DNA from 2 places in the Tritonibacter sp. AK171 genome. Region 1 is predicted to be linked to the other one. Evidence: riboswitches for the same ligand, from Rfam matches in the RefSeq annotation. Region 1 holds a riboswitch; the other holds the start of a gene.

What was found. A riboswitch is a leader RNA that binds a small molecule or an ion and turns the genes downstream of it on or off. The one in region 1 is predicted to bind thiamine pyrophosphate.
Region 2: it holds a riboswitch for thiamine pyrophosphate, as region 1 does, so the genes downstream of both, thiC (phosphomethylpyrimidine synthase ThiC) here and thiB (thiamine ABC transporter substrate binding subunit) in region 1, are expected to answer to the same signal.

What each region holds. Positions count from the first base shown of each region.
Region 1 is NZ_CP126134.1:2,842,111-2,852,815, forward strand. It holds gene QNI81_RS13310 (winged helix-turn-helix transcriptional regulator) at 1-18, opposite strand, end outside; gene QNI81_RS13315 (nuclear transport factor 2 family protein) at 245-709, shown strand; gene QNI81_RS13320 (methyl-accepting chemotaxis protein) at 758-2,560, opposite strand; gene aroC (chorismate synthase) at 2,968-4,071, opposite strand; TPP riboswitch at 4,389-4,495, shown strand; gene thiB (thiamine ABC transporter substrate binding subunit) at 4,546-5,523, shown strand; gene QNI81_RS13335 (thiamine/thiamine pyrophosphate ABC transporter permease ThiP) at 5,499-7,070, shown strand; gene QNI81_RS13340 (thiamine ABC transporter ATP-binding protein) at 7,057-7,752, shown strand; gene QNI81_RS13345 (glutathione S-transferase) at 7,866-8,468, shown strand; gene petA (ubiquinol-cytochrome c reductase iron-sulfur subunit) at 8,693-9,253, shown strand; gene petB (cytochrome b) at 9,267-10,595, shown strand; gene QNI81_RS13360 (cytochrome c1) at 10,614-10,705, shown strand, end outside.
Region 2 is NZ_CP126134.1:765,390-776,094, forward strand. It holds gene QNI81_RS03605 (ATP-binding protein) at 1-516, opposite strand, end outside; gene QNI81_RS03610 (metallophosphoesterase family protein) at 516-1,751, opposite strand; gene QNI81_RS03615 (hypothetical protein) at 1,850-2,119, opposite strand; gene QNI81_RS03620 (aromatic ring-hydroxylating oxygenase subunit alpha) at 2,116-3,270, opposite strand; gene QNI81_RS03625 (LysR substrate-binding domain-containing protein) at 3,364-4,278, opposite strand; gene QNI81_RS03630 (5-oxoprolinase subunit B family protein) at 4,415-5,185, shown strand; gene QNI81_RS03635 (5-oxoprolinase subunit C family protein) at 5,182-6,207, shown strand; gene QNI81_RS03640 (LamB/YcsF family protein) at 6,235-7,008, shown strand; gene thiC (phosphomethylpyrimidine synthase ThiC) at 7,175-8,989, opposite strand; TPP riboswitch at 9,110-9,230, opposite strand; gene bioB (biotin synthase BioB) at 9,447-10,424, shown strand; gene QNI81_RS03655 (DUF2478 domain-containing protein) at 10,501-10,705, shown strand, end outside.

The sequences.
Region 1 (10,705 bases):
AGTCGGTTCGCTGGTCATTCTTCACCTTTTCAACTGGTTATAGGTCACTGCGCAGTGACCTAGTCACGGTCCGGTGACTTCTTGCGCGGGGAAATGGCACTTCCTAACTGTCCCCGTGCGATCGAAATCAGACCGGTTTTGCATGCTTCATACCCATGGTGCACTGACAGTCAAACTGACCACATCATGATCCGGGCAGGCACACCGTAATTTGATTTCGAGCCACAACAAAATGGACACGAAAATGAACAAAATCCTCAAATCCACCGCACTTGCTGCAATGATCTCTGCGGCTCCCCTCTCTGTTCTGGCAGAGATCTCAGAGCGTGACCTTGCGACAGAAGAAGCCAACCGTGCGCTGGTCGTCGAATTCTATGACCAGTTCTTCAACGAACATAACATCGCAGCCAGCGATGTGATTGCCGAAGACTATATTCAGCACAACCCGAACGTTCCCGACGGCAAAGCCCCATTGGTATCGTTTTTCTCTGGATATTTTGCCGAAAATCCCGAATCCCGCGCCCGCATCGTGCGCAGCGCCGCCGACGGTGATCTCGTATGGTTGCATGTGCAGTCTACGAATGGCGAAGAAGACCTAGGCGAGGCTGTGGTCGACATCTTCCGGGTGGAAGATGGCATGATCGTTGAACACTGGGATGTCATCCAGCCCGTCCCATCAGAGGCTGCAAACAGCAACACCATGTTCTGATTGAACGAAGGCGAACCCACCCATTTGGCAGGTTCGCCTCTACGTGGTTTATTCAGCCGCGATGGCGCTGACCGGGCTGCTCCCCGCCGATTGCGTCAGTTTGAATTGCGAAACGGTCAGCGACAGGCGTTGTGCATCATTCTTCATGCGAACACTGGCGGTGTCGGCGTTGCTTGCCACAGCCGCACTTTCCTGTGTTGCAGTATCCAGATCACGGATACCCATGTTAATCTCGCTGAGACCTTGCGTCTGGTTTTGCACTTCGGTGGTGATATCAGACACAAGCGCACCTAGGTTATTGATCTGCTCAAGAACCGCTCGGATTGACTCTCCGGTTGTGGCTACCAGCCTTGATCCTTCCGAGACCTGCTTGATGTTCCCTTGTGTAAGGGCACGGATTTCTCCGACCGAATCCGACGCACGCTGAGCAAGGTTTCGCACCTCGGTTGCAACCACGGCAAAGCCTTGTCCCGCCTCGCCTGCCCGGGCGGCTTCTACCCCAGCGTTGAGCGCAAGCAGGTTGGTCTGGAACGCAATATCCTCGATCAGCCCGACAATCTTGTCGATCTCACCAGAGGCCTGTTCGATTTGCTCAATCGCCGTGATGGCTTCTTCCAGTTGCTCACCACTGCGGCGCGATACGTCGGTACTCTGCGTGGCAAGATGATTGGCCTCAAGGATGCGCTCAGACACGTTTTTACCGCTGTTATTCAGCTCTTCCAGCGCCGCTGCAGATTCTTCCAGCGTTGCGGCCTGACGCTCTACGCGGCGCGACAGATCAGAAGATACCATTTCCACTTCGCTTGCAGAACCGCTGAGGTTTTCGGCCACGGTTGCGATTTCTCCCATCGCCGCAGCAAGGTTTTCTGCAACCGCATCGAAATCTTTGCGCAGCCCCTCATATTCTTCGGGAAAGCCGGAATTTTCGCCAATGCGATGAGACAAGTCGCGGCTGGCCAAACTGCCGAGCCCTTCCTGAAGCCGCGCAACCGCCGCGTCCTGTCGCATGCGTTGCTCTTTGGCGCGGTGCTCATCTTCCACAGCATTTGAGAGTTTTTGGCGGAACTGCTCAACACTGCGCGACACCCCACCAATCCCGTCGGGCCGATTGGTGAAGGGAACGACCGTGTCGTAATCTTCATCCCGGATCGCGGTCACCGCCACCTCGAGCGATTGGATCGGACGCAACATGTACCGAAGCGCGATCACTGTTAGTCCCATCGCCACCAGAAGACCGAGGACAGCAATCACGCCCCCCTCGACCAACATCTCGTTGATCGCAACTGTCAGCGCTTCCTTTGCCACACCGACATAGAAGATACCAAGCGGCTCACCGGCCTCGCTGAGGACCGGTACATAAATGGTGAAATAGTCTTTCCCCAGGATGGTGGCTTGCCCGCGAAAGACCTCGCCCTTCATCATCGACGCATAAACCGGGTTAGCTTTGCCGAGGACGGTCCCCACTGCCCGCGCACCATCATCTTTGATGATATTTGTGGTGCGGCGTACGAAATCTTGCTCTGCATCGTCCCAGACAAAGATCGTAGCCGTTTCCCCGGAAATTGAGCCGACCCTGTCGATCATGTCATGGTTCTCAAACGCGACGATTGATTGCGCCGTCAGACCAGACACCTCGCCGTTGGCATCGGTGGTCACCTCGAAATCCTGATAATGTGCCATCTCATTCACAAGGATTTTGATGGACATCGCCTGCCGCGTCTCTGCCGCGTCGACAAGTGCGGTTTTGGATTGATTAAACAGGACAAAAAACAACGCTGCGGCCAATCCGCACAGCAACAAGGTAACACCGAAACCGATCTGAAAACCTAGTCTGTTGAACGCATGTTTCATAAGACACCTCCACAGTGGAATACCTCGTCTCTAAACATCCGCACCTAAACAGAGCGTTATCAAACTCCCGGACTATTCCACAAAACTGGACTCACTTTTAACGGTGTTTTGCGCGCCGACGGTTTTGAAAAACCGAAATATACAAGGCCGTGCGCATCATGTTAGCCAAGCCGGTTAGCAGATAAGTAAGCGTGTTCTATAGTTTAATCAGCGCAAAACGCCTGGGAGACGGTGCCCATTCATCCAGGCCACCTCCCGCGAGCACAATAACAAAGAGAGCAACACAAAATACTGCCTTGGCAGAACAAAAGCTGACGCGTTTGCACCGTCATTTACCACCACAGTCACAGACTAGGCAGCTGCAGCGCACCATGCAGCAATCTATGATTCTGTCAACGGCGACCAATTCAGCCGATATGGCCCTGATTTTCACCAATCTGTCCACGGTGCAGCAATAGGTGATCAAGGATCACGCAAGCCATCATCGCTTCGGCGACAGGTACCGCGCGGATACCTACACAGGGATCGTGTCGACCTTTGGTAATGACTTCGGTTGTTGTGCCATCCTTGCGGATCGACTGGCGCGGCGTGAGAATGGACGAGGTCGGCTTCACAGCGAAACGCACCACCACATCCTGACCGGTAGAAATACCACCCAGAATGCCGCCTGCGTGGTTCGACGAATAAACCGGCGCGCCGTCATTGCCCATGAAGATCTCATCGGCATTCTCAGACCCTTTCAACTGGGCCGCATGCATCCCTTCGCCAATCTCGACGCCTTTGACCGCGTTAATCGACATCATGGCGGCAGCAAGATCGGTGTCGAGCTTGCCATATATCGGCGCGCCGATACCGGCAGGTACACCGCGCGCAACCACTTCGACCACAGCACCAACCGAATCATGCTGTTTGCGCAAGGCTTGCAGATAGTCTTCCCAAGGTTGAACAGCCGCCGCATCGGGAATCCAGAAGTCATTCTGATCAATCGCCGCCCAGTCAAAGCGCGTACGGTCAATCTCCATCTCACCCATCCGGGTCATATAACCTTTGATCTCAAGCCCCGGCACCAACGCTTTGATCGCCTCGCGGGCAACACCGCCCGCAGCCACTCGCGCCGCAGTTTCGCGTGCAGAAGACCGCCCGCCACCACGATAGTCACGATTGCCATATTTCTGGAAGTAGGTGATGTCCGCATGCCCCGGGCGGAAAGTTTGCGCAATCTCGCCATAGTCCTTTGAGCGCTGGTCGGTGTTCTCGATCATCAACTGGATCGGTGTCCCGGTGGATTTGCCCTCAAACACGCCCGACAGGATTTTCACGGCATCCGGCTCATTGCGCTGCGTGGTATTCTTGTTTTGACCGGGACGACGTTTATCCAGCCAGTGCTGCAACATCTCTGGTGAGATGGGCACATTGGGCGGGCAACCATCCACAATCGCTCCCAAAGCGGGCCCATGGCTTTCACCCCAAGTGGTGACACGAAAAAGGTGGCCGAAAGAATTCATGGACATGCGCGCGGGTCTCCTTTGGTTTGTTCCTTTAGCGGCAAAGCCCGCCGGGGAAAAGAGATCCGCGCATTACTCCCACACAAAGGACAGAAAAATCCCCCTTCTTCGTCTGCAAAACAGTAAGCCCGTGAACACAACACGGATGGCAGAGTGCATTCAAAGGGGGGCGCTGCCCCCTCGGCCCCGTGGGCCTCACCCCCGGGATACTTCAGGTTAGAAGAACGGGGGACTTAGGCCTTCTTCTAACTCAAAATATCTCGGAGCGCGAGGCAGCGCCTCGCATGCGCCACCTTGCCAAGCCATGCAACCACACCTAGTGTCACCCCACCTCGGGGTGCGCGTAAATATTGCGCTGAGATGCCGATCTGGCGAACCCGCTGAACCTGAACCGGATTATACCGGCGGAGGGAAGGTTTGGGACGATTTGGAGCAATAGCGCTCAGTCTCCTCCTTACCAACGCCGCATTGGAGGACAACATGAAATCCCTCATCCTTGCGAGCGCCACATTGGTTGCCACCGCTGCCTCGGCAGACACACCTCAGTTGGTGGTCTACACATACGACAGCTTTGTTTCGGAATGGGGGCCCGGCCCCGCTGTAGAAGCCGCGTTTGAGGCCACCTGTGACTGTGATCTTAAGTTCGTTGGGGCAGGTGATGGCGCAGCCTTACTTGCGCGGATCAAATTGGAAGGCGAACGTTCAGATGCCGATATCGTGTTGGGGCTCGACACCAATCTGACCGCAGCAGCCAAAGAAACGGGTCTCTTTGCACCGATGTCTGTCACAGCGGAATATGCGCTGCCGATCGAGTGGAACGATACGCATTTTGCTCCTTACGACTGGGGTTATTTTGCCTTTGTCCACGGCGCGGATGCCGATGTGCCGTCGAACTTCAAAGCCCTGGGTGAGAGCGACGTGAAAATCGTCATTCAGGACCCGCGTTCTTCAACACCGGGGCTGGGCCTGCTGATGTGGGTTAAGGCCGCCTATGCAGATGAGGCCCCCGCAATCTGGGAAAGCCTCAGTGACAACATCGTCACCGTGACCAAAGGATGGTCGGAGGCCTATGGTCTCTTTCTCGAAGGCGAGGCCGACATGGTGCTCTCTTACACCACCTCGCCTGCCTACCATCTGATTGCCGAAAACGACGACAGCAAAGCGGCGGCGCTTTTTGACGAAGGACACTACATGCAGGTCGAAGTTGCGGGCAAACTTGCCGCAAGCGACCAGCCAGAGCTGGCGGATCAGTTCCTGCAGTTCATGGTATCTGATGCTTTCCAATCGGTTATCCCGACCACAAACTGGATGTATCCGGCGGTAAGTCCCTCCGAAGGTCTGCCTCAGGGGTTTGAAACCCTCGTCAGCCCGGAAAAATCTCTGCTGCTGCCCGAAAAGGAAGCCGCATCTATACGCGCCGAGGCGCTGGACGAATGGCGCGCAGCGCTCAGCCAGTAACCTTGCCTGTGGTCGCGATCTGGCCCGGAACCTGCGCCGCCCTTGGGGTGGCGCTTCTGGTTTTGGGCACTCTTGTTGCGGTGGCATTGAGGGCAGATGACCTTAGTGGTTTTGCAGCCGCCGATTGGGCGGCATTGCGTTTCACGCTGGTGCAGGCCAGCCTGTCGGCGCTCTTGAGCGTGGCGCTGGCAATCCCGGTGGCAAAAGCGCTAGCACGGCGGCGGTTTTTCGGGCGGCGTGTATTGATCACCCTATTGGGTGCGCCATTTATCCTGCCCGTCATTGTTGCAATTCTCGGGCTACTCTCTGTGTTTGGCCGCTCGGGCTGGCTGAGCGATCTACTTGGGCTTGCGGGTCTGCCGCCTGTGCAGATCTATGGGCTGCATGGGGTGGTGATCGCGCATGTGTTCTTTAATCTTCCCTTGGCGACCCGACTGATTCTGCAGGGCTGGCAAGAAATCCCAGCAGAACGGTTTCGCCTTGCTGCACAACTGAATGCAGGCCCTCGCGCCATGTGGCAACTGACCGAAGCCCCAATGCTGCGGCAAGTCGTGCCGGGAACGGCTGCGGTGATCTTTGCCATCTGCTTGTCGAGCTTCGCGGTTGCGCTGACCCTGGGTGGTGGTCCCAAAGCCACCACGATCGAATTGGCGATTTATCAGGCCTTTCACTTTGATTTTGACCTTGGACGGGCTGCGATGCTGTCGGGCGTGCAGCTTGTCCTGACAGTGGTGGCCGCATTTCTAGCGCTCAAAGCCTCTTCGACTGAGGGGTTTGGCACGGGTCTTGATCGTGCCGTGATACGTTGGGATGGCAAAGGAACCTGTGCACGCATAATCGACGGGTTCTGGATCGCAGCCGCAGCGCTTTTTCTCATGCTACCTTTGCTTGCCGTATTGATTTCGGGGCTGCCGGGGCTTGCGTCACTGCCCGCATCTGTCTGGGGCGCGACGTGGGTTTCCATACAGGTTGCCGCACTCAGCACTGTGTTTTTGTTATGTGTGGCTCTGCCGTTATCGGCCAGCATAGCGTTGGGACGCAAAAGGCTCGGCGAAGTGGCTGGCATACTTGGCCTTGCTGCCTCTCCACTGGTGATCGGGACGGGACTGTTTGTGATGGTATACCCTTATGTTGACCCGTTCCTGTTGGCCCTGCCTGTCACAGCACTGGTGAACATGGTGATGGCACTCCCCTTTGCACTGCGGATACTCGTCCAACGTATGCGGCACGTGCTGCACCATAATGCCAGGCTTGCGCTTGCACTCGATATGCATGGGCGCACGGTCTGGAGACGCGTTCTTCTGCCTCGATGTCGCGCGCAGATCGGCTTTGCAGCGGGACTAACGGCGGCGCTGTCACTTGGGGATCTTGGTGTGATCGCACTCTTTGCCGACCCCGAGGTGGCCACTCTGCCCCTGCAAGTCTATCGGCTGATGGGAGCCTACCGGATGGAAGCCGCACAAGGGGCAGCGCTGCTATTGTTTGTCATATCCATGGGCGCGTTCTGGATTTTGGACCGAGGGGGGCGCCTTCATGCTGAGGCTTAACGCATTGGACATCCGCAAAGGAGAATTCTGCCTTTCCGGCACCGCCGACATCAAAGCAGGCGCACGGGTTGCGGTGATCGGCCCCTCCGGGGCTGGCAAGTCCACCCTTCTCGAGGCGATTGCGGGGTTTCAACCACTCGACAGCGGAAAGATCCTTTGGCGCAGCGACGATCTGACGGCGCGCCCACCGGGAAAGCGCCCCATTGCGATGCTATTTCAGGATGGCAACCTGTTTCCACATTTGACAGTCGCGCAAAACGCGGGACTAGGGATCAATCCCAATCGCAAGCTCACTCCCGACGAAATCAAGACTGTAGAAGTCGCGATATCGCGCGTGGGCTTGAGCGGCATGGAGGGGCGCAAACCGGCTGAACTGTCGGGAGGGCAGCAAAGCCGCGCCGCACTGGCGCGTGTGTTGGTGCAACAACGCGACCTGTTGCTGTTGGACGAACCCTTTGCCGCGCTTGGGCCTGCGCTCAAGGCGGAGATGCTGGATCTGGTCAAGGAGATCTCAGCCGAACGCAATATTACGCTCCTGATGGTAAGCCACGATCCAGATGATGCCCGACGTATCACCGACGAGGTCCTGCTCATCGCAGAAGGAAAACTGCATCCTCCCGCCCCAACCGCAGAAACATTAGACAATCCGCCAGCAGCGCTTCGAGAGTATTTGGGAACATGAGCGGAGCCTGCCACCACCTCAACTTACCTGCTCTGCTTCATTTTTTATGATAGCCCATTTCCCTCATTGCACACCTCGCGCTAGAGTTGCACCAATCAGGGAGATCCAGTGAGATGAAGCTCTATTATTCGCCCGCCTCGCCCTTTGTGCGCAAAGTCGTGTTGGTACTGCATGAAACTGGCCAGATGGATGATGTGGAATTGCTGCCCGTCAGCACCTCTGTGACCGGGCCAGATTCGGCGCTGGCAGCCAGTAACCCGCTGGCAAAAATCCCGGCCTTAATCCGCGAAGGCGGCCCGACGCTTTATGACAGCCGGGTCATATGCGAATTTTTAGACGCGCGTGCAGGCGGGGTGCTTTACCGCGGTGGCTGGGACATGAAAGTTCTGGAGGCCACGGCGGATGGCATCATGGATGCGGCAGTTTCCATGTCCTATGAAAAACGCCTGCGCCCCGCTGAGAAACAATGGGACGCGTGGCTTGAGGGGCAGTTGAGCAAGGTGGTCGGAGCCTGTGCCGCAATCGAGACTCGTTGGATGCCATTGCTGTCGGGACCCATAAATATTGGTCAATTGGCCATTGCCGCAGCTCTGGCTTATGTGGATTTCCGACACCCTGATGCGGGCTGGCGAAATGCATCGCCCCAGCTGGCAAAGTGGTTTGAGACCTTTGAAATACGGCCCTCAATGCAGGCAACTCGACCTGACGCAACCTGAAGCAAAGAGTTCACTTCGTTTTAAAGGAGGGTGGGCCAGATAGGAGGCGAAGGCGCAGCAGTGCAACAGTTCTGTGAAAGAATGCAACACTCAGGCGGGCCTGCGCTGCTTTGACCGCTAGACGAACCCGGTTTGCATCGCTAGACACGCGGCTGAGTCACCGCGTTTATTGCGGTGTAAGCGCATGTTTGCCCTAAACGGGCGCTGAAACTTGGAGAAAACTCGTGTCCCACGCAGAAGACCACGAAGGAACCCGGAGAGATTTCCTCTACTACGCCACAGCTGGCGCAGGGGCAGTCACCGCGGGTGCCGCCGTTTGGCCACTGGTCAACCAGATGAATCCCTCGGCTGACGTTCAGGCCCTGTCCTCCATCCTTGTGGACATTTCAGGCGTTGACGTCGGCACACAAATCTCTGTCATGTTCCTCGGCAAACCGGTGTTCATTCGCCGCCGCACGCAGGAAGAAATTGACGAAGCGCGCGCAGTCGAGATGCAGGAACTGATCGACTCGTCCTCGGAGAACCCCAACAAACCCGGCACCGATGCTTCAGATGAAAACCGTACTCTTGACGAGAACGGCGAATGGCTGGTGATGATGGGTGTCTGTACCCACCTCGGCTGTGTACCGCTTGGCGATGGTGCCGGTGAATTTAATGGCTGGTTCTGCCCATGCCATGGTTCGCACTACGACACCGCAGGCCGTATCCGCAAAGGTCCCGCACCGCAGAACCTGCACATCCCGGTGGCTGAGTTCACCGACGAAACCACCATCAAGCTAGGATAAGGGGGTCGCACGCATGTCAGGAATTCCGCACGACCATTACGAACCCAAGACAGGCCCGGAAAAGTGGCTGCACAGCCGCCTGCCCATCGTTGGCCTCGTCTATGACACCATTATGATCCCCACCCCAAAGAACCTGAACTGGTGGTGGATCTGGGGTATTGTGCTCGCCTTCTGTCTGGCGCTGCAAATCGTTACCGGCATTGTTCTGGTGATGCATTATACGCCCCACGTAGATCTGGCTTTTGCCTCCGTTGAGCACATCATGCGCAACGTGAATGGCGGCTATATGATTCGATATCTGCACGCCAACGGCGCTTCGCTGTTCTTTGTGGCGGTTTACATCCACATCTTCCGCGGCCTGTTCTACGGCTCTTACAAGGCCCCGCGTGAAATCACGTGGATTGTGGGCATGCTGATCTATCTGATGATGATGGGCACTGCCTTCATGGGTTACGTTCTGCCTTGGGGACAGATGTCCTTCTGGGGTGCAACCGTGATCACCGGCCTCTTTGGCGCGATCCCATTCATTGGCGAGCCAATCCAGACTTGGCTTCTGGGTGGACCTGCGGTTGATAACGCAACTCTGAACCGCTTCTTCTCGCTGCACTATCTGCTGCCCTTCGTGATTGCCGCCCTTGTGATCGTTCACATTTGGGCCTTCCACACCACGGGCAACAACAACCCCACTGGTGTTGAGGTACGTCGCGGCTCCAAGGAAGAAGCCAAGAAAGACACCCTGCCGTTCTGGCCCTACTTCGTGATCAAGGATTTCCTTGGCCTCGCGGTGGTATTGGTGATCTTCTGGGCCATCGTCGGCTTCATGCCGAACTACCTTGGTCACCCGGACAACTACATCGAAGCCAACCCGCTGCAGACTCCTGCGCACATCGTTCCGGAATGGTACTTCCTGCCCTTCTACGCGATCCTGCGGGCCTTCACCTCTGAGGTCTGGGTTGTGCAGATCGCGTCCTTTGTGACCGGCGGTATCATCGATGCGAAATTCTTCGGTGTTCTGGCGATGTTTGGTGCGATTGCTGTTATGGCGCTGGCACCGTGGCTTGATACCTCTCGCGTGCGCTCGGGCAAATACCGCCCGCAGTTCAAGTGGTGGTTCCTGCTGCTGGTCATCGACTTCTTCGCCCTGATGTGGCTGGGTGCGATGCCTGCGGAAGAGCCTTATGCGTCCTTCTCGCTGATCGCTTCTGCCTATTGGTTCGGGTACTTCCTCGTGATCCTGCCGCTCTTGGGTGTGATCGAGAAGCCCGAAGCGATCCCCGCAACCATCGAAGACGATTTCAATGCCCATTACGGCAAGAAATCCGAAGCTACTCCTGCTGAATAAGAAGAAGGACAGCTACCAATGTTCAAGAAATTTGTAACCGGTGCTGCTTTCGCTTTGGCACTCGTCCCAGCCGCATCATTCGCGGCTGGGGGTGAGGGTCACATCGAAGA
Region 2 (10,705 bases), 1.0 Mb from region 1:
CGCATCAGCCCGTTCGCGGATGCCATCCAACACACTGCTGAGGTCCGCGACGCCCGCGGCGGCGGAAAAGAGCAGACGCCCGATGTCACCTTCGGCGTTTGCGATCTCCTCGCCGCCGCGTTCGATCGTCTCGTCATCAAGGCAAAGGAGGCGGCGATAGTCCAACTCCGACAGGCCCGCCAGATGCGCAGAGAGGGCCGCTTCTGGCACTGCGGTCCCGGTCTCATCCACCAATGCCCCGCTGCGGGAGGGCAGGCGGGTGAAATTGCGCAACGCCCCCTCTATCTCTAATGTGGCGGAAATTTGCAGGTTCTTGCGCGGGTGCCGGAAGGCATAACTCTCGCGCATCGGAAAACCGTAAAACAGCCGCAAGACCGCTTCCATAGTGGTGGTTTTACCCGCCTCGTTGGGGCCGTAGATGATGTGAAAATCATGCCCGTCGCGCCCAGATCCAAAATCATACTGCCGGTTGGTGAAATGGCCAAAACGGTCCAGAGAAAGCCGTTGGATCCGCATCAGTTTTCCACTCCCTTCATCTGCGCCAGCACAAGATCGGCGCCCGCTTGGGTCAGCCGGTCGATCAGGGCGTCGCGGGCGGCTTCATCCGCCATCAGCTTGTCGCGCAGGGCAGCAGGCAGATCCTGCAGGACGGTTTCCACCTCAGCGCGGGCATGGTCAGCAAACCCCGGCTCGGTGCGGATGGTTGCCATTGTCGCGGCCAGCTCATCTGCGGCGCTGCTGGTGCGCTCGTCCGTGTTTGGCGGCGAGAAGGCGAACAGCAGCTTGTCGATCCAGAGGCTGCCTTGGCTCTGGGCAAGCTCTTCCAGCTGTTCGATCCAGACATCGCGGTCCCTGAGGAATTGCCAATGGCGGGCAGGGTGACCGGTCAGCGTCAGGCGCAGGACACCCTGAGGTGCCGAGAGCGCGTTTCGCGTCGCGGTCAGATGGTCCTTCAGCAGTGCCCGCAGTGCCTCATCGCTATCGGCATCGGTGACGTCCAGTTCGGTCTGGACAAATTCGACAACGGATGTGGGCACTTCGCTGATCTCGATGTGCCCACCATCGATTGTCAGCAGGGTGGCGGATTTTGGACCCGCCTCGCCAATGTCGCGTCCTTGGGGAATGCCGGGCATCACCACCCATGGCGCGCTGGAATGGACCTGCCGCTTGTGGATGTGACCAAGCGCCCAGTAATCAAACCCCATGCCCGCCAGCTCCGTGACGCTGCAGGGGGCGTATTCATCGTGACCTGCCGCCCCACCAAGAGAGCTGTGCAGCATGGCGATGTTCACCGCCCCCGACACCGGAGATTTGAAGCGCGGCAATAGGCTGTCGGGTGCGTGGCGATCCGCAAAGCTGACCCCGTGTATCCAGACATCTTCGGTCAGTTGATATTTGCCACCCCGCGCATCAAACACATGAACATGGCCGGGCAGGTCGAGCGTGCCGGTGATCGGGTTCTCCGCGTCATGGTTGCCCTTGATGTAGAAGGCCTTGATCCCGGCCTCGCCGAGGCGATCCAGTTCCGCCAACAAGAACGCGCCCGTGCGTGCGGTGCGTTCCTTTCCGTCAAAGAGATCCCCGGCGATCAACAACGCCGCCACCTCTTCGGAAATCGCGCGGTCAATCAACTGGCTGAAAGCAGACCGCGACGCCGCCGCGATGGTGTCACGCAAGCCGGTGTTTCTCAGGGCAAGTGATCGCAGTGGTGAATCTAGATGAACGTCGGCGGTATGAAGGATTTTTATCAAGTGGGTCCCCTTATCGGGGCCGAATGAACCAAGATTTCAACTGCAAAACAATAGCGAAAGCCGTTCTCAGCCAGTGCCCGCCGCGATTGGCCCCGCGCCTAAGGCTCCAGCGGCCATGCGCGGCCATAGGCCACAAGGCGTCGGTTCAGCTCATGGGCGCGGGAAATTCCGGTTTCCAACGCAAAAACAAAGGCCTGCGTGAGAAAGAAACAGGCGGCATCCACATCGCCTTCTCTTTCTTTGCTGTCAGCAGCAATCGCGTAAAGCTCGACCAGTTGTTCCAGGTCGTGATGGGCATGGGCCGCAAGGATCGCTGCATGGAGCGCTGCGGCCTCCTGCGGGGAGATCTGCGTCCACTCTGCGTTCATGACGCGCGCCCGGCCTCGATTTGGGTGGCGACCCAGTGATGGAAGTTATGCGTCGGCCCGTCCATCGCAGGCGAAAACCGCCCGCCGTCAAACATCGGCCCATGGCGGCCCTTTTGCATGCCCTCAACAACGAAGATGTCTTCTTCAAAGACGGTCTTCCACAGTTGCGCGTTCTGGTGGCGCAGCGGGTCGAGTTCCGGCGTCTCGGCGCTGGATTTTGCGTAATAAAGCTCAATATGCTCGACCGTTTGCTCGCAATGCCGAGGTTCCAGCACGATGGCAAAGGTATGATCGCGCTGCACGCCCAAGAGGACGTTGGGATAAACGGCAACATATTCACCGCCGGTCGTCCATTTGTCGCTGAGCGCGTCGAAATCGGGGAAAACCTCGCCTTCGGCGCCGCGCAACTGGCGATAAACCAGCGTGCCTTGGCCCGAGTATTTTCCGGGTGATTCAATGTTGTAGTGATCTTCCAGCCGGGAATAGCTGTTAAGGCCCGGATGCACCCACGGCAGATGGTAGCTCTCGCAATAGTTCTCAACGGCGAGCTTCCAATTGGTGTTGACCTCAAGCTTCAACGAGCTTTCCGGCCCGCCGTGATGCAGGGGGCGGTCAAACTCCTGCCAGCGGTCCAAGAGCTCTGCATGCACCTCCTCAAAAGGTGCCGCCTTGCCGTCGATATTCACAAAAATCACATCCTGCCAGACATGTGCGCGAAAGGAGACAAGGCCCAGCTCCGCCATCTTCACGTCCTCATGGGTGTTTTGCCCCACACCGCCCACATGGGGTGCGGCGCGCAGCTGGCCTTTGAGGCTGTAACACCAGCTGTGGTAGGGACAGCGAATGGTGCCACGGATGTTTTTTGCCTCCTCCACAAGGATCATCCCGCGGTGGCGGCAGGTGTTCTGATAGACATGAATGGCCCCGTCCTGATCGCGCACCAACAACAGCGGCACGCCGAGGAAATCCACGGGCTTGGCATCGCCCGGTTCGGGAATGTCCTTGCCAAAGCCCACACCGGACCAACTGGCAAACAGCACCGAGGCGCGTTCCTCGGCAAAAACCACCGGGTCAATATAATGGGCATTGGGCAGCCCATTCGCCCGGTTGACCGAAGTCATGACAGACTGAAGCATGCTTGGCTTGTTCATCAGGCTCTCCTGCGAACTGACGTGGCAAGGATATTCCGTCGAGGATGAGACGCGGGGGGGATGCCCTCAATATCAGAAAATCTCACTCACAGGTTAGCTTGGTTCATCCGTGATCTGGCTGGCCTCTGAGATGATCCAGTCGCGTAGCATCCGCGCGCTGGGCGTCAGTTCCTCTTCGGGTTTGCTGACCAGAAAGAACCGCTCCGGTGCGGATAGGACATGTGGCGGGATCACATGCAAATCGCCCCGGTCGGTGAGGGGCGAAATCAGCCGCTCCCATCCAAGCGTCAGCCCGGCCCCGTCGCGCGCGGCCTGAAGCGCGATGGAGTAGTTATTGACCCGAATGCCCGAGGCCACCGGGCCGCTGTAGCCAAGCTGGCGGAACCAATCGTGCCATTTGGTCCAGCTGATGTCGTCGCCCTCCAAGTGGATCAGCCGTTGCCGGGCCAGCAGGTCAAGGTCCGCCCCCGCCAGTTCTGCGGCTTTTTCCGGTGCGGCGACGGGCAGCAACCGGTCGCGATAAAGCGGAAACTGATCGAGCCGCTGATCCTTTTCGCGCCCATACCAGATATAAAGATCCATCTCGGCAGAGGTGGTAAAGGCGCGGTCGCGCACCACTTGGTTGATGTTGATCTCCGGGTGGTCGCGCCAGAACCGGATCACCGCAGGCGACAGCCACATCGAGGCCATTGCCGTGGTCGACCCCACCGTGACCACGCCCGCGCTGCCTTGGTCGCGGATCGCCTGCAAGCTTTGGGAGACTTTGGTGAGCGAGGCGGCCAGCGTGTCATAGAGCGTCTGCCCCGGCGGCGTCAGCTCCACCCCACGATGTTTGCGTCGAAACAGGGCCACACCCAATTCGCCCTCCAGCGCCTTCACCTGATGGCTGACCGCGCCGGGGGTCACCGACAGCTCCTTGGCGGCCTGTTTAAAGCTCAGATGCCGCGCCGCCGCTTCAAAAGCGGTGAGCGTTGTCAGAGGCGGCAGGTTATAATGGCGGCGAGACATACATGCGTGCTCATGGCTAGGGTCTTGCAACTATGGGCCGCAAGCCGCCACTTGGCGAGAGGCTTCCCGACAAAAGGCCAGTTACTACCGACATTTGGGTCTGGTGTTTCGCCGCAACCGCTGGCAGTCATATGCCATGACAAACAGCCCTTCATCTGCTCCGGTCCCCACAGGGGATAAGCAATGGCCCAAGGTCGCAACTGCCGGGTTTGACGGCGTGGTGGTGCGCTTTGCCGACAGTCTGAGCGAACCCGCCAACCGCGCCGCCCTTGCGTTTCGCGCCGCGGTCGAGGCGGCTGGCTGGGCGGCAATCGAGGAAACCTCCACCTCGCTGGTCTCGACCTATCTGCGGTTTGACCCGCTGGGATGTGCCCATGACGCGATGATGGCGCAGGTTCGGGCATTGCTGAAAACGCGCGATTGGTATGGCGCAACATTGCCGCAGGGGCGCAGGCTTTGGCGGGTGCCGACGGTCTTTGGCACCGATCTCGCCCCCCAGCTTGAGGAGGCCGCCGCGCGTGCGGGGCTGACTGCAGATGAGGCAATCCAGCAGATTGCGCAGACCCGGCTGCGGGTGCAGACCATCGGCTTTGCCCCCGGTCAGCCCTACCTGGGCGAGCTGCCACCTGCCTTTGATATTCCGCGCCAGACCGAGCTCACGCCGCAGGTGCCCGAGGGTGCGGTGGTGGTGGCGATCCGCCAGATCGTCCTGTTTTCTGTCACCACCCCCACTGGCTGGCGTCACATCGGCCAGACTCGCTTTCGCCTGTTCCGCCCCGACGCGCCAGAGCCATTTGTGCTGCGCCCCGGCGATGAGGTGCTGTTTGAGCCGATCTCGCCCGAGCGCTACGCCGCCCTTGACGATGCGGGCGCAGATGGTGGTGCCACATCCGAGGTGCTGGCATGAGCGCGCGTCTGATTATTCACCGCGCGGGGCCGGGCCTCAGCGTGCAGGACCTTGGCCGCAGCGGCTATCTGGTGTTTGGTCTGTCGCGTGGCGGGGCAGCGGATCGGCTGGCCCTCTACGAGGGGGCGGCACTTTTGGGGCACGACCCCGGCACGGCGGCGATTGAAATGGCCGGGCTTGGCGGCACGTTTGAGGTCACGCATGACACCCGTATTGCCCTCACCGGCGCGCCCATGGGGGCGACACTTCAGGATGGTACGGTGCTGCGCTGGAACGCCAGCCACCTGCTGCCCGCGGGCGTGCACCTGACCATCGGCGCGGTGCGGGCGGGCTCTTACGGCTATCTGCACCTTGGCGGTGGCATCGCAAGCGAATTGCAGCTTGGCGCGCGTAGTGCGCATCTCGCGTCAGGCCTTGGCGCGCGACTTACAGATGGCACCGAGCTGCCCTTGGGCCGTGATGCAGGTGGTGCGGTCAATATGACGCTTGAGCCGGAACCCCGTCTGGAGGGCGGCCGTTTGCGCATGGTGCCAAGCCTTCAGACCGGCCTTTTTGGCGATGCAGAGGTGGCCCGCTTCCAGGAGGTCCGGTTCAGCCGCGACAGCCGCGCCAATCGCATGGGTGTGCGGCTCTTGCCGGAGGGGCAGGGGTTTGCGCTTGAGGGGGGCTTGAGTGTCCTGTCTGAGGTGATCGCGCCCGGCGACATTCAGGTCACGGGCGATGGCACGCCTTATGTTTTGATGAGCGAATGCCAGACCACCGGCGGCTATCCCCGCATCGGCTCGGTGCTGCCCTGCGATATGCCGCGTGTGGCGCAGGCGCAGGCGGGGGCTGAGTTCCGGTTCACGCTGGTTTCACTGGACGAGGCCATAGAGCTGGAGCGCCGCGCCTTGGCGGATCTGGAGCGACTGCCGTCACGCCTTGCGCCGCTGTTGCGCGACCCGGCCAGCATGCGCGATCTTTTGTCCTATCAACTCGTGGGCGGTGTCACCGCTGGCCGTGAGCTGGATGAGGGACTGTAAACCAAAGACCGAGGAGGGCCATGCCCCATGACATCTACCGTTGATCTGAATGCCGACATGGGCGAGAGCTTTGGCCCTTGGGTGATGGGGCGCGATGCTGAGGTGTTGGACGTCGTGACCTCGGCCAATGTGGCCTGCGGTGTGCATGCGGGCGATTGGGATGTGATGGCGCGCACCATGGCCGATGCGGTGGCGCGCGGCGTTGGCATTGGCGCGCATCCGGGCTTTCCCGATCTGCAGGGATTTGGCCGCCGCAAGCTGCACCTGCCGCATGAGAGCCTGGCCAATCTGGTGCAATATCAGGTGGGGGCGGCGCAAGCGATGGCAGAGGCCGCCGGGGGCAAGGTGCGTCACCTGAAACTGCACGGGGCCATGGCCAATATGGCTGCAGCCGATCATGACATGGCGCGCGCCTGTTATGAGGCTGCCCTGCGGGTGGCACCGGAGATCATCATCATGGTGATGGCGGGCACGCAGCAACAGGCCGCAGCCGAGACCTTGGGCTGCAATGTCGCTTGCGAGATCTTTGCCGACCGCGCCTATAACGCCGATGCAACCCTTGTGGATCGCGCGCTGCCGGGGGCGGTGATCCACGATGCGGATCGCGCCGGGCAGCGGATCACCCAGATGGTGAAAGAGGGTGCGATTCTGGCCGAGGACGGAAGCCGTATTCCGGCGCGCATCGACACCATTTGCCTGCACGGCGACACGCCCGAAGCGCTGGACATCGCGCGCGCGGTGCGTCGCCAGCTTGAGGCGGCGGGCGTCACCTTGCAGCAGTTCGATGGCAAGCCGCTCTGATCAGGCGCTGATCTGGGCCTGATTTGGGCAGGCTGCGGCGGGGAGGCTCCCGCCCGTCGGTCATGCCCCACCTTTTCAAGGTGGGACCCGACCTCCCGTTGGGCCGGGCGCTGCCCGCGCGCCTAAAGAGGCGCACAGGCAGCGCAACAGGTGGCTACGGCAGCGCTCAGGCCTCTTCTGGCGTGGTTTCTTTCAGTGGCACATAGAGTTCACCGCCTTCGCGGAATTTCGCCGCCATCGCCTCAAATCCCTCTTTCTGAGCCTCGGCGCGGATGTCGTGGCTGATCCGCATAGAGCAGAATTTCGGCCCGCACATGGAGCAGAAATGTGCCACCTTATGGGCCTCTTTGGGCAGGGTCTCATCGTGGAAGCTCTGTGCCGTTTCCGGGTCGAGAGACAGGTTGAACTGATCTTCCCAGCGGAATTCAAACCGCGCGCGGCTCAGCGCATCATCGCGCCGCTGCGCGCCGGGCAGACCCTTGGCCAGATCAGCGGCATGGGCGGCGATTTTATAGGTGATCACCCCGGTTTTGACGTCATCGCGGTCCGGCAGGCCCAGATGTTCCTTCGGCGTCACGTAGCAGAGCATCGCGCAACCAAACCAGCCGATCATCGCCGCACCAATGCCGGAGGTGATATGATCGTACCCCGGCGCAATATCCGTGGTGAGCGGGCCCAGCGTGTAAAACGGCGCCTCGTGGCAGCACTCCAGCTGCTTGTCCATGTTCTCCTTGATCTTGTGCATGGCCACATGGCCCGGCCCTTCGATCATCACCTGACAGTCCTTGGTCCAGGCGATCTTGGTCAGCTCGCCCAGCGTTTCCAGCTCGGCAAATTGCGCGGCGTCATTGGCATCGGCAATCGAACCCGGACGCAAGCCATCGCCCAATGAAAACGACACATCATAGCGGCGGCAAATGTCGCAGATTTCCTCGAAGTGCTCATAAAGGAAGCTCTCCTTGTGATGATGCAGGCACCACTTCGCCATGATCGACCCACCGCGCGACACGATCCCGGTGACGCGTTCCACGGTCATCGGCACCATATGCAGCCGCACGCCCGCATGGATGGTGAAATAGTCGACGCCTTGTTCCGCCTGCTCGATCAGCGTGTCGCGGAATACCTCCCAAGTCAGGTCCTCGGCGATACCGTTCACCTTCTCCAGCGCCTGATAGATCGGCACGGTGCCGATCGGCACCGGGCTGTTACGGATGATCCATTCCCGGGTGTTATGGATGTTGCGCCCAGTGGACAGATCCATCACCGTATCCGCGCCCCAGCGGATCGCCCAGACCAGTTTGTCCACCTCTTCCTCCATTGAGGAGGTCACCGCCGAGGTGCCCATATTGGCGTTGATCTTCACCTTGAAATTGCGACCGATGATCATCGGCTCCAGCTCCGGGTGGTTGATATTGGCGGGGATGATGGCGCGCCCTGCGGCGATTTCGGCGCGCACGAACTCCGGCGTCACATAGTCGGGGATATTTGCGCCAAAATCCTCCCCATCGCGCGCGCCATGACAGGGGGACAGCTCCCTGAGCTGGTTTTCGCGGATCGCCACGAACTCCATCTCGGGCGTAATGATGCCAGCGCGCGCATAGGCCAGCTGGGTCGGTGCTGCATCCCCGGTCCCGCGCAAAGGGGCCGGTTTCACAGGAAATTCCGGCACCAGCCGGTCACCTGCGACAAAGCCATTGTCTGCAGCGGTCACATTCCGGCCAGTGTAGGCCTCAACATCGCCGCGCGCCTTGATCCACGCCGCGCGCAACGGGGCCAATCCGTCGCGAATGTCGGTCAACACATCGGGATCGGTATAGGGCCCGGAGCTGTCATAGACCGGCAGCGGCGCTTCGCCCGCGGTGGGGTGGGTGGCAATTTCGCGCATCGGCACGCGGATGCCTTCATGCATCTCGCCTGCCACATAGATCTTACGAGAGGCGGGCAATGCGCCTGTGGTGATCTTTGGGTTGGGGACGTTCATCTTGGTGCTCCTCGAGTCCATTCTCAAAAACACCAATTGAGCCGGGCCTCAGGAAAACGGGGCAGGATGTTCAGATCCTGCCGTATCAGATCAGCGCGAACGCACCCTGAACGGGGGCGGTGCGCGGCTGTCCTAGCTTCCTACGCCAGTATCAACTGGGTCAGGTTCTAAGGGTCGCGTCACCGGGATTTCTCCCTGTCTGCCTCTCAGTCCCCTCGGCGGGACTCCCCTGCGTGCCTTAGGGGTAGGGGAGGGGGGTGTGGTGCGTCAAGCGGATTTTCCATCGCCCTTTCAATGGGTCCCTTTTCGCGTCTTCCGGGCGCTCAGGGGCGCGAGACGCCTTCAAAGCGACTAAAGATCAAGGATTTAAGCCCTTGCGACTCATTTTATATATTATCTATAAAATGAGAGATCGCCTTTGGCGTGTCCCCTGCCATCTGCCCAGCGAGGTTTTTCCATGCTCGATACGCCCCTTATCCGCACCGACTGGACCCGGCAGGAGGCAGAGGAGATCTATGCCCAACCCTTCATGGATCTGCTGTTTCAGGCCCAGAGCCTGCACCGCCAGATGTTTGATCCCAACGCGGTGCAAAAATCGCGCCTCCTGTCGATCAAGACCGGCGGCTGCGCCGAGGATTGCGCCTATTGTTCGCAATCGGCACGTAATGGCGCGCAGCTCCCGGCGTCCAAACTGATCGAGGTGCAGCGTGTCATCGCCGAGGCCAAGAAGGCCCGCGACGCTGGTGCCACGCGCTACTGCATGGGCGCGGCATGGCGTAGCCCCAAGACGCGCGACATGGCCCAGCTGGAAGCGATGATCGAAGGCGTCAAGGCGCTGGGGATGGAGACCTGCATGACGCTGGGTATGCTGGAGCAGGATCAGGTGCTGCGCCTGCGGGATGCGGGGCTGGATTACTACAATCACAACATCGACACCTCAGAGCGCTACTACCCGGAGGTCATCACCACCCGCAGCTTTGCGGATCGGTTAGAAACCCTGGCGCGGGTGCGCGAGGCCGGGATCAACGTCTGCTCTGGCGGCATCCTTGGCGTGGGCGAAGAGCGCGGCGACCGCATCGACATGCTGCTGAGCCTCGCGACGCTGCCGGAACATCCGCAATCGGTGCCGATCAACATGCTGATTCCGATGGCAGATACGCCACTGGCCGACACGCCTCCGCTCGATCCGATCGAATTCGTCCGTACCATCGCGCTGGCCCGCATCCTGATGCCGCGCGCGCATGTGCGGCTCTCGGCCGGGCGCACCGAAATGAGCGATGAACTGCAGGCGATGTGCATTTTTGCCGGGGCCAATTCCATCTTTATGGGCGACACGCTCCTGACGGCGGACAATCCTGAAGAGGACGCGGACGAGGCGCTGTTCGAACGGCTTGGCCTCAGCGCCATGGCCGCAGGAACGCACGGTACGCGCTAATCTGCGACAACAGTGCTCTGGCGGCGGCATATCTTTCACGCTAGGCTCGCGCGGAAGATATGCAAAGGACGACCCCATGCAGCTTGCCTATGTGATGACCACCGAACGCGGCGCCACGGATCGCCTGCTGACCGCTCTGGCAGAGCGGCTCGCCGCACAGGGTATCCGCACCGCAGGCATCGTGCAGACCAATACCGAATGCTATGACAACAAGCTCTGCGATATGGACGTGCGCGTGTTGCCCGATGGCGAAACCATTCGCATCTCGCAATCGCTGGGCG